4 regions of the Bacillus sp. V33-4 genome follow, and region 2 is predicted to be linked to each of the others. Evidence: riboswitches for the same ligand, from Rfam matches in the RefSeq annotation. Region 2 holds a riboswitch; each other region holds the start of a gene.
The links. Region 2 has a riboswitch for S-adenosylmethionine ahead of CVD23_RS09855 (methionine ABC transporter ATP-binding protein). Riboswitches for the same ligand answer to the same signal wherever they lie in the genome.
Positions count from the first base shown of each region.

Region 1: another riboswitch for S-adenosylmethionine. It lies ahead of mtnW (2,3-diketo-5-methylthiopentyl-1-phosphate enolase); the one in region 2 lies ahead of CVD23_RS09855 (methionine ABC transporter ATP-binding protein).
Region 3: another riboswitch for S-adenosylmethionine. It lies ahead of CVD23_RS04630 (PLP-dependent aspartate aminotransferase family protein); the one in region 2 lies ahead of CVD23_RS09855 (methionine ABC transporter ATP-binding protein).
Region 4: another riboswitch for S-adenosylmethionine. It lies ahead of CVD23_RS10735 (uroporphyrinogen decarboxylase family protein); the one in region 2 lies ahead of CVD23_RS09855 (methionine ABC transporter ATP-binding protein).

Region 1 is NZ_PGVC01000032.1:84,441-87,498, forward strand. It holds gene CVD23_RS12585 (carbon-nitrogen family hydrolase) at 1-523, opposite strand, end outside; gene CVD23_RS12590 (pyridoxal phosphate-dependent aminotransferase) at 584-1,768, shown strand; SAM riboswitch class I at 1,840-1,946, shown strand; gene mtnW (2,3-diketo-5-methylthiopentyl-1-phosphate enolase) at 2,045-3,058, shown strand, end outside.
Region 2 is NZ_PGVC01000024.1:112,695-115,752, forward strand. It holds gene CVD23_RS09850 (methionine ABC transporter permease) at 1-666, opposite strand, end outside; gene CVD23_RS09855 (methionine ABC transporter ATP-binding protein) at 659-1,684, opposite strand; SAM riboswitch class I at 1,864-1,979, opposite strand; gene CVD23_RS09860 (O-acetylhomoserine aminocarboxypropyltransferase/cysteine synthase family protein) at 2,109-3,058, opposite strand, start outside.
Region 3 is NZ_PGVC01000010.1:62,476-65,533, forward strand. It holds gene CVD23_RS04630 (PLP-dependent aspartate aminotransferase family protein) at 1-1,485, opposite strand, end outside; SAM riboswitch class I at 1,647-1,762, opposite strand; gene CVD23_RS04635 (trans-sulfuration enzyme family protein) at 2,026-3,058, opposite strand, start outside.
Region 4 is NZ_PGVC01000027.1:42,723-45,780, reverse strand. It holds gene CVD23_RS10745 (ABC transporter ATP-binding protein) at 1-379, shown strand, start outside; gene CVD23_RS10740 (prolyl oligopeptidase family serine peptidase) at 532-1,209, shown strand; SAM riboswitch class I at 1,352-1,461, shown strand; gene CVD23_RS10735 (uroporphyrinogen decarboxylase family protein) at 1,539-2,573, shown strand; gene CVD23_RS10730 (MetQ/NlpA family ABC transporter substrate-binding protein) at 2,570-3,058, shown strand, end outside.

The DNA of each region.
Region 1 (3,058 bases), on a different contig from region 2:
GGGCGCGAATCCATTCCGGAAAGCGGATATCGTAGCAAATCATACCGGACAGGAGCCTGTTTTCCAGCGTGAACAGGCCCTTCGAATTGCCCGCCGATAAATACAGATGTTCGTCCATAAGCTGAAAAAGATGCAGTTTGCTGTATTCATGGACTGCCTCTCCATGCTTATCGACAATGATGAGCGTATTAAAAATCCCCTCAGCCGTTTTCTTCGCAACAGACCCGCCGACAAAAGCGGTACCGTGTTGCAGTGCTGCATTCTTCAAGAAGGACTTTGTTTTGTTGGCGTCCTGATCGCCAATTACATCGAGCCGACTCAGATCGTACCCGGTCGTCCAAAGTTCAGGAAGGACGATAATATCGGGTTTTAGTTCTGCTGCATCGGCAATCAGCTGTTTCGCAGATTGGTAGTTTTGGTCTGGATTGCCAAAAGCAATGTCCATTTGAATACAAGCTATTGATAGTTTCAAAATTGTCACCCCATTCAAAAAACTAAAAAATTTCGCTTTACAAGCTGTTATTAACGTTATATCATTTGTGACTAGAATTTCAAATTCATTTTTTATAAAGCGGGTGCTAAAGTGACACGTTTTTCCCAGTCAGATTTATTAAATAGCCTGCCGAGGCAGTTTTTTGCCTCACTCGTCAAAAAGGCAGGAATATACATTGAACAGGGCCATGATGTGATTAATCTGGGCCAGGGCAACCCGGACCAGCCAACACCAGGACATATTGTCAAAGCATTGCAGGCCGCGGCTGAAAACCCGGTCAATCATAAATATTCACCCTTTCAAGGATTTCGCTACTTGAAGGAAGCGGCAGCTGAGTTCTATAAGCGGGAGTATGAGGTCGAGTTGGACCCGGATACAGAAGTGGCCGTATTGTTCGGCGGAAAAGCAGGTTTGGTTGAAATTCCGCAATGTTTATTAAATCCGGGGGATACTGTGCTAGTTCCTGATCCGGGTTATCCGGATTACTGGTCTGGGGTAGCATTGGCGAGAGCGGAAATGTTGTATATGCCATTGCTTGAGCAGAACGGTTTTCTCCCTGATTATCATGATTTAAGCGCGGACGCATTAGCAAAAGCAAAGTTAATGTTCCTGAATTACCCGAACAATCCGACCGGAGCAACTGCGACCCTTCCGTTCTTTGCAGAGACCGTAACGCTTGCGAAACAGCATGACATTTGCGTTGTCCATGATTTCGCATATGGAGCAATCGGTTTTGATCAGCAAAAACCAATCAGCTTTTTGCAGGCGGAAGGCGCCAAGGAAGTCGGCATTGAAATTTACACTTTATCGAAGACGTATAACATGGCCGGCTGGAGAGTTGGTTTCGCTATTGGTAATAAAAGCGTAATCAGTGCGATCAATTTGCTTCAGGACCACCTTTATGTCAGCCTTTTTGGAGCAGTACAGGAAGCGGCGGCAGCAGCTTTACTGGAATCGCAGGAATGTGTAGAGGAACTGAACCAATTATATGAATCGCGGCGAAACACGTTTATTAACGGGCTGCAATCGATAGGCTGGGAGGTTGCAGCGCCAAAAGGTTCATTCTTCGCCTGGCTAAAAGTACCGCCTGCGTTTACATCCCAGCAATTTTCCGACTATTTGCTCGAAAATGCCCATATTGTGGTCGCACCGGGAATAGGATTTGGGCAATGGGGTGAAGGCTATGTCAGAGCAGGGCTATTAACCTCGGAAGAACGATTGCAGGAAGCAGTCAGAAGAATCGAATCTTTAGAAATATTTGATAAAGGGGATTGACAACTGGGAAATTTCCTGCGATAATCCAAATTAATTTGAACTATCATGAACATGATTATATGAAAATCGTTTTCTTATCAAGAGCAGGCGGAGGGACGAGCCCGATGAAGCCCGGCAACCGACTTGGATTATTCCAGGCACGGTGCTAATTCTTGCAGCATTCGCTGAAAGATAAGGAGATGTTAGTTTGAGATGCTAACCTCTTCTTTCTGAAGAGGTTTTTTTGTGGCCAAAATGAAAAAGTTGGCCCTCGCGTTTAAGGAAAGGATGATCGGCATGAGTGAAATAATTGCTACATATTCAGTCTATGATGCTAAACATAATCCCGAGAAGAAAGCAGAGGAAATTGCCCTCGGCTTGACGATAGGGTCATGGACAACTCTGCCCTACTTAGAGCAAAAACAATTGAAAAAGCACAAAGGGCGTGTTGTCTCTGTCGAAGGTCTTTCGGAAGAAAGCAGCAAAGAGGAAACAAAGGCACTGATTAAAATTGCCTACCCTGCTGTAAATTTTTCAGCGGATTTACCGGCGATCTTAACAACCGTTTTTGGGAAGTTATCACTGGATGGAAAAATAAAATTAATAGACTTGCAGTTTAGTGATTCCTTGAAAGCCCTTTTTCCCGGTCCCCGTTTTGGAATTGAGGGAATTCGTGAAAAAGTAAATGTTTATAACCGGCCGTTGCTAATGAGTATTTATAAAGGCGTAATCGGCAGGGACTTGCCGTACTTGCTTGCGCAGCTGAAAGAACAAGCTCTGGGTGGAGTCGATATTGTCAAGGATGACGAAATTTTGTTCGAGAACGATCTGGCTCCGTTTGCAGCGAGAATTTCCGAAGGGAAAAAGGTGTTAACGGAAATCTATGAGCAGTCAGGACAGCGGACCTTATATGCGGTGAACCTGACTGGCCGCTCATCGGCTCTCAGGGATAAGGCGAAAAAGGCAGCCGAGCTTGGGGCGGATCTATTATTGTTCAATGTTTTTGCTTACGGACTCGATATCCTTCAGGAATTGCGGGAGGACGACAGCATTGCCTTGCCGATTATGGCCCATCCGGCTGTCAGTGGTGCACTCGCTTCATCATCGGTATATGGACTGTCTTATTCGTTGTTATTAGGAAAATTATTGCGATATGCAGGAGCGGATTTATCTTTGTTTCCGTCTCCATACGGCTCGGTTGCCCTTGAAAAAGAACAGGTTTTGTCAATCGCAGAGGCTTTGACAACAGAAGATGCGTTTAAACCAGTGTTTCCAGTGCCGTCGGCAGGAATTCATCCAGGCCTCGTGCCA
Region 2 (3,058 bases):
TCTTTTATCTAATTTTGATGTAATAAAATCTCCAATAAACTGGAGGATGAATACAATAATTAAAATAATAATCGTCGCGACAAGCGTGACATCAAAACGGCTGCGCTGGAAGCCATCAAGGTATGCGAGGTTTCCAAGTCCTCCGGCACCGATTACGCCTGCCATCGCCGTGTAGCCGACCAGAGCGATCGCCGTTACGGTAATTCCTGAGACAAGAGCAGGCATCGATTCTGGAAGAAGCACCTTCCAAATGATTGTGCTTGTTGATGCACCCATTGATTTGGCCGCTTCAACAACCCCTTTATCAATTTCTCGCAGGCCAATTTCGACCATTCGCGCATAAAAAGGCGCTGCGCCGATGATCAGCGCGGGAAGGGCGGCATTTTCTCCAATCATCGTTCCAATAATGAATTTTGTAAAAGGAATTAATAGAACAATTAAAATAATAAACGGGATTGAACGAAAAATATTAACAAAGCTGCTGATAACTAAATTAACCAATCGATTTTCCCAAATATTCCCTTTAGACGTCAAAAACAGCAACAGTCCGAGCAGTAGACCTAAAACAAACGTAGCGAGAACGGAAATACCTGTCATATAAAGCGTTTCGGTTGTCGCTTCCCACATTTTTTCCCAATCTACATTAGGCAGCATTGTTTCAATCATTCGTGATCACCTCCACCCCAACCTGCTGGGTGCGTATGTAATCAATTGCCTTCGCTGCCTCTGCTTCTGCGGCATCAATATGGATAAATAGTGTTCCATAAGAGCCATTCTGGGTTTTGGAAATTTTACCCTGCAAGATGTTAATCGTCACCTGATAATTTCGGATCAGGTTTGTAATTAACGGCTGTTCTGTACCTTCCCCTACGAAGGTCAGTTGAACGACCTGGCCGTGCGGATAGCTTTCCAGCAAGTGCTCAATCGTTTCCTTTGTTTCCTCCGGTTCGGTAACTTGCTGAACAAATCTTCTCGTGATCGGCTGCTGTGGATTTTTAAATACATCGAGCACATCTCCAAGTTCGACAACCCGCCCACTTTCCATTACAGCGACCCGATGGCAAATTTTCCGGATCACATGCATCTCATGGGTAATCAACACGATCGTCAACCCAAGGCGTTTATTAATATCTACGAGCAGCTCAAGAATAGAGTCCGTAGTTTGCGGGTCAAGGGCAGATGTTGCTTCATCGCATAGAAGCACTTTCGGATTGTTGGCCAGTGCTCTTGCTATTCCGACCCGCTGTTTCTGCCCGCCGCTCAATTGTGAAGGGTAGGCATCTTCCCGCCCTTCCAGTCCGACCAATTTAATCAATTCATTGACACGCTTTAATCTTTCCGGCTTTCTCAGCCCGGCAATTTCAAGAGGAAAAGCAATATTTTCACGTACTGTTCTTGACCAAAGCAAATTAAAGTGCTGGAAGATCATACTGATCTCCTGGCGCGCCTTGCGAAGCTGGCTGCCCTTGATTTGTGACACCTGACGCCCAGCTACGGTAATCGATCCCTCAGTCGGAATCTCAAGACCGTTCAGCATGCGAATCAAAGTACTTTTTCCAGCGCCGCTATATCCGATGACACCAAAGATTTCTCCTTCTTTTATTTCCAGGTTCACGTCTTCTACTGCGCTAATCTGTCCATTTTTAGAAGGATAAATCTTTTTTACGTTTTTTATCGTAATCAACTGATTCACCCTCTTAAATCCGATTCACCCCGTGGGCTAACTTAACATTAAAAACTGCCCTTACATCGCTATACCATTTTGAATGCATTACTAATACAAACTCGTATCTATCCCGATAAGCGCGCAAATAAAAAGCCTTTCTGCTCTGTGAGCAGAAAGGCATATCATCTATGTCCTTTCTCTCATCTCCCAAAGCCTCAAGCTTTGTGTGAATTGGCACCATTTCATTGAATAAATGTTCAATGATGGTTGCCGGGCTTCAACGGGCACATCCCTCCACCTCTCTTGATAAGAGCGCAAAATCTTCTTTTATATTAAATTGGTTTTTGCCTGAAAATAAGCAGTTTTTAATTATGAGTGATATCGTATCACGGATAAAAAAGAGTGTCAACGACAAAGTTTTTCCGCTGAAATCGTCTAAAAATTATACATGGGCCGTCCTTGAAATGATGCCTGTTGCTTTTTCAATTGCTTGTTCTAAATCTTCAATTAAATCTTCGGCATTTTCGATTCCAATCGATACACGAATAAGGTCTTCTGGCACACCGGCTGCCGCCAGTCCATCTGCATCAAGCTGTTGGTGGGTCGTGCTTGCTGGATGAATGATTAAGCTTTTCGCATCTCCGACATTCGCAACATGCGCCCATAATGACAAAGAGTTAATCAATTTTTCGCCAGCTTTTCTTCCTCCTTCGATTCCAAATACGACAACAGAACCTGCCCCTTTCGGCAAATACTTTTCAGCTAATTTCTTATCAGGATGGGCTTTATGCCCCGGATAAAGAATCCATTTTACTGCAGGGTGGTTTTCCAGATACTCAATCATGATTTTCGTGTTGGCAACATGCTCCTTCATTCTCACATGAAGGGTTTCCAATCCAAGTGTGAATTGAAAAGCGTTTTGCGGGCTCAGTGCCGGTCCCAAATCGCGAAGAAGCTGGACTCTCGCTTTAACAATGAACGCTGCTGGACCCAATGCTTCACTATAAACAAGATCGTGATAGCTTGAATCAGGCTCATTAAAACCCGGGAACTTAGCTGAGCTCCAATCAAACTTCCCTCCATCTACAATGATCCCGCCAAGAGTGGTCCCATTCCCGACGAGCCATTTCGTGGCCGAGTGGATAACAATATCCGCACCGTGCTCAATCGGCCTGCATAAATACGGTGTAGCAAATGTATTGTCAATGATTAATGGAACACCAGCACTATGTGCTGCCTCTGCAACAGCTTCAATATCCAAAACTCTCAAGCTCGGGTTTCCGATTGTTTCTGCAAAGACAGCCTTCGTTTTTTCCGTAATTGCCCGTGTAATTTCATTAGGGTCTGTGGAATCAACGAGCTTTACCTTTATCCCGTACTTCGGCAAAGTGA
Region 3 (3,058 bases), on a different contig from region 2:
CCGCTGCATTTTCCTTGCCAGACGGTGGCTCGGGCGGCCCGGATTGCTGCTTAGCCCGACAACAGCCAATGTCTTTGCACGCTGAACTTCATTGCCGTTCTCTGTTTCACGAATAGTTGGTGATTGAAGGGCCCAACGAATCACACCTTCATCATTCACTGCGACATCGCCCTTTACTTCTCCTTTGGAAGAAAGCCCAGTTGCTTCGAAGAAAGCACGGTCCAAATCGTTTGTTAAATCGCGCACCGATTCAATCCCGATCGATAAGCGGATCAATTCTTCAGTAACCCCTGTTTTAATGAGATCCTCAGCACTCAGTTGCTGATGCGTAGTTGAGGCCGGATGGATAATCAACGACTTAGCATCCCCGACATTGGCAACATGGGACCATAGTGCAACATGGTCGATGACCGTTTTCCCGGTGTCACGTCCACCCTTAATTCCAAAGTTGACGATCGACCCGAATCCGCCCCCTAAGTATTTCTTGGCCAGTTCATGAGCTGAATGCTCTTCAAGTCCCGGATAGGATACCCACTCGACAGCAGGATGAGCTTTTAGAAAGTCTGCAACCTTCAAGGCATTTTCATTATGTTTTTCAACTCTTAAATGAAGCGTTTCAAGCCCCTGCAGCAGTAAAAACGCACTGTGCGGGCTTAACGATGAACCGAAATCGCGCAATAACTGGACGCGCAGCTTTGTGCTGAAAGCAAGCGTTCCAAAATCATTGGCATAGCGCAAGCCATTATAGCTTGGATCTGGTTCTGTAAAACCAGGGAATTTCTCACTGTTCCAATTAAAGCGTCCGCCGTCAATCACGATACCGCCAATTGTTGTTCCATGTCCGCCAATCCATTTTGTCGCTGAATGGACAACGATATCAGCACCCCATTGGATTGGTTTACACAAATATGGGGAAGCAAAAGTATTATCAATAATTAATGGCACTCCATGTTCATGGGCAATTTCAGCCACTGCTTCAATATCAAAAACGCGCAAGCTTGGATTTCCGATGATCTCTCCATAAACGGCCTTGGTTTTAGGTGTAATTGCTTTCCTGAAATTTTCCGGATCAGTTGCATCAACGAAATGAACTTTAATACCGTACTTTGGCAGGGTAATCGCGAATAAATTATATGTTCCTCCGTACAAGCTTGACGCAGCAACAATTTCATCGCCAGCCTGGGCAATATTCATGATCGACAGGGCAATCGCGGCCATTCCGGAAGATGTAGCCACAGCGGCAACCCCATCTTCAAGCAAGGCTAGCCTTTTTTCGAAAACATCAACGGTTGGATTTCCAATTCTTGAATAGATATTGCCAGGCTCATCAAGGGAAAATAAACTTTGGGCATGTTCTGTATTATGAAAAACATATGAACTTGTTTGATAGATTGGAACGGCTCTTGAGCCTGTGGTCGGGTCAGGTGACTGCCCTCCGTGTAAAAGGATCGTTTCTAAATCGTAAGTATCATAAGATTGTGACATTTTATTTCCTCCCAAATCTGATTAATTTTATAAGAATAATAGGTTTAATGTTTAACAAGCTCTCGTGAACGTTCAGCGCCACTGCATCAATGAGAACCGGCTTTTTTTCAAATTTTGTAAAACAATAAAAGCCCCCTCTTCATAAGAAGAGGGGGCCCCTCCTCTTATCTTTCAAACAGCATCATGCTGCCTGCAGGAATTAGCACCTTTTCAAGCTTGGGGCTTGAAGGTTGCCGGACATCTTCGGGCCTGTTCCCTCCGTCACTCTGGATAAGAGATATTTTATTTGATTAAAACACTAAACTGTTAACTTTATAAAGGATTATAGTAAAGTTTATTTTTTTAGTCAATAACAAATGACTAAAAATATAAATTTTTTTGTATTTTTTTAATTGAATGAATTTCATAAAGCAATTCTTTAATGAAAAACGAACTGTTATTTAATGTTAAGTTAGTATTATTCATTTCCTACGGCATACTCCTGTATATCTAGACAACTTCATTCGTTTTTCAGTTTAGCTTATTACATTTCAAATTTACTCAATTTAGCGCCTTTTTAATGGCATTCTCGAATTCAACGATAATGTCTTCATAATGCTCAATACCGACCGAAATTCGGACGACCTCGTTCGTGATACCCAGTTCAGCACAAGTTTCCGGTGGAAGCGCACGATGGGATGTCTTGAGCGGGTGCGAAACAGTCGTCTCTACTCCGGCAAGTGTCGGAACAATTTTCACCCATGTTAAGGAGCGGAAAAATTCGCTGACATCAACATGTTTATCAAGCTCAATCGTTACCATTGCCCCAAAGTTTTCAGGATTTGCGCTAAATGGATAATAGGTTTTTGCTACGAATTGATGATTCTGCATAGCCTCAGCCAGCCGTTTAGCGTTTTCTGATTGTGTCTTCATTCTGACAGCCAGCGTTTTCAGACCCCGGCATGTTAACCATGCTTCGAAAGGACTGAGATTTGCGCCTAAATTGACAATTTTTGCTCTTGCTTTGCTGATTAATTCCTCTCTGCCGACAAGCACGCCAGCGGTGATATCGCTATGCCCGCCAATATATTTTGTCGCACTGTGCACGACAAGATCGATTCCAAGTATGAACGGCTTACAATGATAAGGAGTGGCAAACGTATTATCAACAAGTGTAAAAAGGTCGTACTTTTTGGCAAGCTCGACAATCGCTTCAAGCTTTTCTACACGAAGAAGCGGATTTGTAATCGACTCCGTATAAAGAAGCACCGTGTTCTCCCGGATTGCTTCCTCAACGCTCTTAAGATCAGAAAAGGAAGTGAATGTCGTTTCAATCCCAAGCTCGTGAAGCTCTTCTTTCAATAAGTGATAGCTGCCTCCATATAAATCGTCCGTTGCAACAATATGGTCTCCGCTTCGGGCAACGGAAAGAACGCCGGCAAGAATCGCCGATAACCCAGAGGACGACGCCACCCCGGCCGGTGCACCTTCCAGTGCCGCCACGGCTTCCCCAAGTTCATCCGTATTCGGGTTTCCAACTCTGGAATATAAATAGTTTCCCTCGCCTTGATAATATCCTTCAAGCTCTTCTAAA
Region 4 (3,058 bases), on a different contig from region 2:
ACCCAGAACTGTGTTTGTTTCCACTTTTGTTGGAAAAAGCAATTTAATAACCGGAAAATGGATCAATATCGATACCTTTATTCCTGATGGTTTTCCGCATGTCAGCTGGCCGGATATGGGAACTTCGGTCGAACTCAAAAAGCAACATCTATACCCGATCAGGCCCGAACAATGGGTAGTCACCGAAGCGGAACGAGGCGAAGTAACGGGAGAAATTCTTTTCGCCCAGTTTCAGGGAAATGAAATTCATTATAGTGTATTAGTGAATGATCAAACGTTTAGTGTATATTCATCAGTTTTTAATAAACGCTTTATTCCTGGAGATAAGGTTAGCTTGAAAGTAAACATTGGTGTGAAGGAAACAGCGATATCCATTTGATCTGCACTTTTGGAGCTCAGTTTTCAGGTAAGCTGACTTTGTTTCGGAAAAGAGATGTAATGTGATAAAGTGGAAACAATCAGAATTATTACTGGGCTGTCTATTCTATTAGGCAGCTTTACACTTTATTTTTTCAAGAAGAGAGGATTAACATGAAGCAAACAGCTGGTCGATTTCAAAAAGAAATTACCGTAAGAAAACAAGTCAACTTAGATTATCTATTACATTTGCCGGAAGACTACCATTTTGACCAGGAGAAGGCTTATCCGCTTGTCCTATTTCTTCATGGAGTCGGAGAGCGTGGCAATAATGTAGAGTTTCTTAAAAGGAATGGGCTACCGAAGCTGGCAGAGACTAAGGAACTACCATTTATTCTTTTGTCACCGCAGTGCCCCAATTATGTGGACCGATATTCGAACTGGCTGTTAGAGTTGGATGCTGTTATCAATTTGCTGGATCAGACGATTCAAAAATACCGGGTTGATGAGAGCAGAATTTATCTAACCGGCTTAAGTATGGGCGGTTATGGTACATGGGAGCTTGCGATCCAGAATCCTGAAAGGTTTGCGGCGGTAGCACCCATATGCGGGGGCGGATCGGCAGAAAACGTTCATCGATTAAAAGATGTCCCTGTTTGGACTTTTCATGGCGCGAAGGATGATATCATTCCAATTGAAGAGACGGAACAGATGGTGGCTGCTCTTCAAGCAGCTGGAGGGAATGTAAAGTTTTCGGTCTATCCAGATGCAAAGCATGATTCATGGACGGAAACGTATAACAACCCGGAATTTTTCGAGTGGCTGCTCAGTCAAAGCAAGCTCCATTCATGAGGAGCAAGTCTATTTTGGAATTGTTTCGCAATACAAACTTATTTGTGGCAAAGTTTCGAACTTATGAAATTATGAAGTTATTCAATTGACGGTTTATTTCTCAAGTGCTATTATCTTATTAATCTTATTAAATTACTTGGTTTTCTTATCTAGAGAGGTGAAGGGATTTGGCCCGGTGAAACCTCGGCAGCGGACTCTTTTTAAGGGAGTACTGTGCTAATTCCAACAAGCACAAGGCTTGGAAGATAAGAGGCGTCTTTGCAGGACATCTTACTCTTCTTAATGATTTAAGAAGGGTTTTTTACTGCGGAAAAGGAGGGTATATAGTAGTGGGCGAATGGAACAAGAAACAACGTTTTGCAGCTTTATTGTCCGGTGAACGGGCAGACCGCCCAATAGTCAGCGGCTGGCGCCATATTTTAGACAAAGAACAGAATGCTAAAGACTTAGCAGAAGCGACCGTTGCTTTTACGAAGCAGTTCGATTGGGACTGGGTCAAAATCAATCCGCGGGCAACGTATTATGCAGAAGCATGGGGAAATACATACGATTTTCAGGATTATAGATCGGTTTTTCCGAAACAAACACGCGCAGTCATCCAAAAAGCTTCAGATGTTTGGGATATTCGTGAAAAAAAAGCTATAGAATCCACGCCATTAAAAGAGCAATTGGAGGCTGTAAAACAAATTCGTCAAGGGCTGCCTGATACTCCGCTTGTCCAAACGATCTTTTCACCATTAACGGTGCTGTTATTCCTGGCTGGCCAGTCGGCTTATGTGAATGATACGGTCTATGGCAGTGGAGATCCTGTCACCATTGCAGCATTATTGTCAGAACAAAGAACCGGTGTTCATCGCGCCTTACATGCAATTGCGCTGACATTGGCGGATTATGTAATAGAATTGAATCGTGCCGGCGCAGATGGCATCTTCTACGCTGTAACCGGTACTGCTAACCCGGATATGTTTGAGGAGGCTGCCTTCAATGAGTTTTCCAGACCTTATGATCTCATTGTGCTGGAAGCGGCCCAACAAGGGAAGCGAATCCTGCACACCTGCGGGGCACATGCCCATCCCGAACGGTTTAACGACTACCCAATTGATGGGATTAGCTGGGATACGAAGGCGGCAGGCAATCCTGATCTCGATGCAGCATTGAACGCGACAAAAGTAGGTGGTGTCGACCACGCGTTGTTTGCGGCAAATGATATTGGCCGGATTCGTGTTCAAGCTGAGGAAGCTCTGAGCATTATGGCAAATCAACCATTTATTTTAGCACCAAATTGCTCGATTCCGGTCAATGTGACGGAGGAAGCTTTAATACAGTTACGACAGTCAGTATTGAAAAAGGAGACAATGGAATGAAAAAATTAATCTTTGCTGTTTTATTAGGAATGGTATTGGTACTGGCGGCGTGCGGGAATGAATCGAAGACAAATTCAGCTTCAGAAGATAAAAAGGAAATTACCGTCGGCTTTGGGGTTGGAACGTATGAAGACCAATTCCGCAAAGGTATTTTACCGATTCTTGAGGAAAAAGGGTATAAAGTCAATATTAAGACATTTTCGCAAAACATGCAGGTAAACCCGGCGATGCAGGAAGGCTCAATCGATGCGAGTGTTTTCCAAAGTACTGCCTACATGGAGGGAATTAATGAAGAGAAAAACATGGATATGACGGGCATAGCCTTTATACCAAGTGCACCGCAGGGTTTATACTCCAAAAAGCACACATCCCTTGATGAAGTTAAAGATGGTACAACAGTGGCACTGCCAAATGACCCGGTTAATCAGGAACGTGCTGTACGAATTTTGGAAGAACTCGGTTGGGTAAAAGTGAAATCCGATGCC